Regions from separate parts of the Simplicispira piscis genome, predicted to be linked through region 2. Evidence: predicted binding sites of a transcription regulator. Region 2 holds the regulator's gene; the other holds the start of a gene.

What was found. The regulator FNR, encoded in region 2, switches genes on or off when oxygen is low (the NO sensors DNR and NnrR bind a similar motif). The targets are predictions, from matches to a motif close to TTGATNNNNATCAA.
Region 1: the regulator FNR is predicted to act here: its motif matches at 1,661-1,674, upstream of ACYVOC_RS10960 (oxygen-binding di-iron domain-containing protein).

Annotation. Positions count from the first base shown of each region.
Region 1 covers NZ_BAAGQN010000015.1:263,726-266,657, reverse strand. Annotated here, with positions in the region: gene asd (aspartate-semialdehyde dehydrogenase) at 209-1,366, opposite strand; gene ACYVOC_RS10960 (oxygen-binding di-iron domain-containing protein) at 1,726-2,529, shown strand; gene leuB (3-isopropylmalate dehydrogenase) at 2,642-2,932, opposite strand, start outside.
Region 2 covers NZ_BAAGQN010000027.1:22,275-25,206, reverse strand. Annotated here, with positions in the region: gene ACYVOC_RS16915 (TonB-dependent receptor) at 1-1,046, opposite strand, end outside; gene ACYVOC_RS16910 (SWIB/MDM2 domain-containing protein) at 1,272-1,589, opposite strand; gene fnr (fumarate/nitrate reduction transcriptional regulator Fnr) at 1,753-2,475, opposite strand; gene hemN (oxygen-independent coproporphyrinogen III oxidase) at 2,696-2,932, shown strand, end outside.

The DNA.
Region 1 (2,932 bases), on a different contig from region 2:
GCGTTAAAGAATGTGTAAAAGCACCATAGCAGCAATGTTTTGCACTGACAAGCTAACGTAGTGGCGAAGCTCTGGCCTGGCCCCGGAACGGCCTTTCCCGGGGGGATGGGTGTTGCCCGATGACAACGAGCGTAACAAGTTGTTTTTGCGTGAATTTGCGCGCACGATGAGGGTCGCAGCACTGGTGGGGTGCTGCGGCCGGTGGCGATCAGGCGCCCAGCAAGATACGCAGCATGCGGCGCAGCGGCTCGGCGGCGCCCCAGAGCAACTGGTCGCCCACAGTGAAGGCGCCCACATATTCAGGCCCCATGGCCAGCTTGCGGATGCGGCCCACGGGAATCTGCATGGTGCCCGTCACGGCCACGGGCGTGAGGTCGCGAATCGTCGCTTCGCGGGTGTTGGGCACCACTTTCACCCATTCATTGTCGGCCGCAATCATGGCCTCGATGTCAGCCGACGGCACGTTCTTCTTGAGTTTGAAGGTCAACGCCTGGCTGTGGCAGCGCATGGCCCCCACGCGTACGCAGAAACCATCGACCGGAATGGCGGCCGAGCCAAACCCCTCACCCATGCCCAGAATCTTGTTGGTTTCGGCCATGCCTTTCCATTCTTCCTTGGACATGCCCCAGCCCGGCTCGTCTTGTGCGTGGCCGAGGCCCAGGTCCTTGTCGATCCAAGGAATCAGGCTGCCGCCCAGGGGCACGCCGAAGTTGGCGGTCTCAAGCCCGGTCAGGGCGCGTTGCTTGGCGATGACCTTGCGGTCGATCTCCAGGATGGCGCTCTTGGGGTCGTCCAGCAGTGCCTTTACCTCGGCGTTCAGCGTGCCGTATTGCGTGAGCAACTCGCGCATGTGCTGCGCGCCGCCGCCGCTGGCGGCCTGGTAGGTTTGCGTGCTCATCCACTCCACCAAGCCTGCCTTGTACAGTGCGCCCACGCCCATCAGCATGCAGCTCACGGTGCAGTTGCCGCCCACCCAGTTCTTGCCACCCTTGGCCAGCGCGTCCTTGATGACGGGCATGTTGACCGGGTCGAGCACGATGACGGCGTCGCCGTTCATGCGCAAGGTCGAGGCGGCGTCGATCCAGTGCCCGTTCCAGCCCGCAGCGCGCAGCTTGGGGAACACTTCGGTGGTGTAGTCGCCGCCCTGTGCGGTGATGATGATGTCGCAGCGCTTCAATGCGTCGATGTTGAACGCATCCTGCAGCGTGGTTTCGTTCTTTGCCTGGGCGGGCGCCTTGCCGCCGGCGTTTGAGGTGGAGAAGAACAAGGGCTCGATCAGATCGAAGTCCTTCTCTTGCGCCATGCGGTCCATCAAGACCGAGCCAACCATGCCGCGCCAGCCAACCAACCCTACCAACTTACTCATTTCAACGCCCTTTCAAAGTAAAAACAGTGCCAGACCAGACTGTTTACCCCCGGCTCGTCTGGCCAGGGAGGGCGCACGACGAACCGGAGCTGGATCAGCCCTTAATGGTCGTGGTTTTGGTGGTGCTTGCGCGCGCAGCCGCACCGGCCAAGGCGGAGGGTGCGAGGTTCGGGGCGAACGGGTGGGCGGCGAGCATGGGTTGCGATTGTACTGGAAGGAATCTTCCGTCTTCCAGGACCAGCGTTCGCAAAACGCGGCGACGGGCAACGCGAAGACGGGCCAATCCAATGAGTCTTGACTGGAATCAAGAAAGACCCTACTAGAAACATTACATTATTGTTTTCAGTGCGAATCCCCAAATGGCTCTTGGACCTCTAGAACTCTACCGTGATAAAGACCACGCTTGCTTGATGTTTTCCGACCTTGTCGAAGAAGACGGCCAAGCAGTACAAGCGAACCAATTTTTGATTGTGGATGGCGATACCGGCGCCATCATCGACCCGGGCGGCAACCTGGCTTACAACGAGTTGTTCATCGGCATGTCAAAGCATTTCCCGCCGCAAAAGCTCTCGTACCTGCTCGCTTCGCATGCCGATCCGGACATCATCGCGTCGCTCGACCGTTGGTTGACCAGCACCAGGGCCACGCTGGTCATCTCGCGCGTGTGGGAGCGCTTCGTGCCCCATTTCACCAAGGTTGGCAAAACCGAGGGCCGGGTGATTGGCGTGCCCGATGGCGGCGGTCACCTTCCTTTGGGCCGACATAGCCTCGTATTGCTGCCGGCGCACTTCATGCACTCTGAAGGCAATTTCCATTTCTACGATCCGGTCAGCCGTATCTTGTTCACGGGCGACCTGGGGGTTTCGATGACCTCGGGCACAGAGGCGCGGGTTCCGGTGACGGATTTGACGCCGCACATTCCGCGCATGGAGGGTTTCCATCGCCGTTACATGGTGTCCAACAAAATCCTGCGTCTCTGGGTGCGCATGGTGCGCCAGCTCGATATTTCCATGCTGGTGCCGCAGCATGGGGCGCCCATCCAGGGCCCGAAGGCTATCAGCCAGTTTTTCGACTGGATCGAAAACCTGATGTGTGGCGTCGATCTGTTTGATGACCGGGCGTACCAGTTGCCCACGGCAAAAATCGATCCCATCGTGCGTTAGTTAGCAGGCGCGCCTCGGGCCGCAGTGTGTCGTGCGCTATCGATGCTTTGGGCAATGAAAAAGGGCAACCCGAGGTTGCCCTTTTGAGCGTTGTGGCCCTGCTGCTTTTCTTTTAAGCGAGCGCTCGCACCACGGCATCGCCCATCTCCGCAGTCCCCACCTTGGTGGTGCCCGCGCTGTAAATATCCGGCGTGCGCAGCCCCTGTGCCAGTACCTTTTGCACGGCCGCCTCGATGCGCTGGGCGGCTTCTTCCTGGTTCAGGCTGAAGCGCAGCATCATGGCGGCGCTCAAGATGGTGGCCAGCGGGTTGGCCACGCCTTTGCCCGCGATGTCGGGGGCGCTGCCGTGGCTGGGTTCGTACAGGCCCTGGTTTTTGCTGTTCAGGCTGGCCGAAGGCAGCAT
Region 2 (2,932 bases):
TCGAGAGCGGTGATGGGCGTGCCAAAGCGGATCACGCTGGCCAGCAGGTCGCGCTCATACTTGCCGTGGCGCAGGCGCGTCTGCAGCTCGCCACCGTCGCCAAAGCGGTGAATGTGGCCCAGCGTGACGTACTGCGACGAGGTGTTGAGGTGGTCGCTGGCCAGGCCGTAGTAGTTTTTTGCCGGAAGTGTGGGCACGATCTTGCCGTTGTCGTTGATCCACGGGCTGTTGTAGCTGGGGCGGCCTTTGACATCCAAGGCGTACAGGCCGATAGAAAACTCATCGCGCGTGCCGATCCCCCAGGCAAACGTCGGCGCTATGCCGCGCTTGTCCTGCTTGGCCCCGTCGTTGTCGGAGTCGTGTACCAGGGCGTTGAGGCGCAGTGCGGCGTTCTCGCCGGTCTTGAAGTTGAAGTCACCGGTGAGGCGGTTTTCCTTGCCGGTGCCCAGGGTGTACGAGACTTCGTGCTGGTCGATCAGCAAAGGCGCCTTGTTGACCTGGTTGACCACGCCGCCGGTCGAGCCCTTGCCAAACAACATGGAGGCCGAGCCCTTGAGCACTTCGACGCGGTCGAGGTTGAAGGTGTCGCGCTCGTACAGTGGCGCATCCTTCATGCCATCGGTGTAGATGTCCCCCGCCTGGCCGAGCGAGAACCCGCGCAGGCGCACGTCTTCCTCACCCGTTTCGCCGGACTGGAAGGTCACGCCCGCCGTGGTGCGCAGCACTTCGCGGAAGTCATCCTGGTTGCGGTCGTTCATCAACTTTTCGGTGAATACGGTGACCGATTGCGGGATGTCGCGGATGTCCTGATTTCCCTTGCCCACGGTGGTTTTCTTCACCCGCACGGTGTCCTTGCTCTGGATCTCCGCCGTGTCTTTCACGGTCACCGTGGACAGGGTGGCCGCGTTATCGGTGGTTTGGGCCCAACTGCCCATGGACGCTGCGAGCATCAGTGCGCCCAGCGGAATCAGGGCCTTTTCAGCGGCAGGGGAATATGCGTTGTGCAAAAGCGTTGCGGAACGCTGCTGCGTGGGTTTCTTTGCCAAAGTGGCCTCCGTTGGTTGGAAATGCAATGGACACCGCAGAAGGTGTCGCCAAGGTGGAGCGCTAGGCAGTGGCTGGCAAAGGCGTGGCTGTGCGGGTATCGCGCACAAGGATGTTAAATCAAACAATAGTCATTATCATTCGTGTTGATGTATTTTCGCCACAGGATCAGATCAAACAGACGAAAAAAAGCCGGCAAAGCCGGCTTTGGGGAGCGCAGTCGCTCGTTATTTCACGTGCTTGCCAATCAGGCCGGCCATTTCGAACATGGACACCTGGGGTTTGCCAAAGATTTCCTTGAGCTTGGCATCGGCATTGATCATGCGTTTGTTGGCGGCGTCCTGCAGGTTGTTGGCCTTGATGTAGACCCACAGCTTGCTGATGACCTCGGTGCGTGGCAGCGGTGCTGCACCCACGACAGCCGCCAGGGCGGGGCTGGGCGTCAGGGCTTTCATGAACGCGGCGTTAGGGGTGCGCTTCTTGGCGGGAGCAGCGGTCTTGGCAGCAGCGGCTGGTGTGGCCGGGGCTTTTTTTGCAGTTGCCATGTTGGGAATTTCCTTGTTGGGATGGGTCAATGCACCAGCGAAAACCTGCTTTTCCACTGGCATACGGAATGCTACTGGTAAAAAATCGGCTTTCCAAGCGGGTTCAGGGTTTTTTTGCTTCGCCATGTTGCAGCATTGCGATGGCGACGCTCTTGTGGGCGCGCTAGTGACAGGCTTGCTGGCTATTGACGATGCGTTTGAGGGCATCGGGGCTCAAAATACGCACATGGCGCTGCTTGACCTCGACAATGCCTTCTTCCACAAATTTTGAGAAAGTGCGGCTCACGGTCTCAAGTTTCAGGCCCAGGTAGCTGCCGATTTCTTCGCGCGTCATGCGCAGCACCAACTCTGACTGCGAGAACCCGCGTGCATGCAGGCGCTGCACCAGGTTGAGCAAAAAGGCGGCCAATCGCTCTTCAGCGCGCATGCTGCCCAGCAGCAACATGACGCCGTGCTCACGCACGATCTCGCGGCTCATGATTTTGTGCACGTGGTGCTGCAGGGCGTTGACTTCGCGCGACAGTTCTTCAATGCGGTCGAAGGGCATGACGCAGACTTCGGCGTCTTCGAGGGCCACTGCATCGCAGGTATGGTGGTCGTTGACGATGCCGTCCAGGCCGATGATCTCGCCGGCCATTTGAAAGCCTGTGACCTGGTCGCGCCCGTCCTCGGTCGCTACGCAGGTCTTGAAGAAGCCTGTGCGGATGGCAAACAGCGAGGTGAACTGTTCGCCATTGCGGAACAGCGTGGTGCCACGCTTGATCTTTCGCCGTACCGCCACGACATCGTCAATGCGCTTGAGTTGTTCGTCGTTCAGACCCACCGGCATGCACAATTCACGCAAATTGCAGTTCGAACACGCAACCTTGAACGCCTGGGGTGTCATGTGAACGGGTACCTGTCCGGTTTCAGACAGAGCGCCCGACGACTCGTCGGCATGGGATGCGGGGACGATGGAGATGCGGGTTGGGGCTGACATAAGTCAAATTATCACCCATTCTGCATTTTTGCCAGAACAGAGCCAGTAGCTCCAACAGGTGCTTGACCAAAATCAAGATTCGAACCGCTAATCTGGGGCACATTAGAAAAGCCAGCTAGGAACCTAAATGACTGTTGTAACCCCTGAATTGCTCACCCGGTTTGATGTATCGGGACCCCGTTACACCTCGTACCCCACCGCTGACCGCTTTGTTGATGCCTTCGGTGAGGACGAATACGTGCTGGCCCTGCAGCAGCGCAGGCAAAGCGCCGTGGGCAAGGCCTTGCCCTTGTCGGTGTACGTTCACATCCCGTTTTGCGAGTCGCTGTGCTATTACTGCGCCTGCAACAAGATCATTACCAAG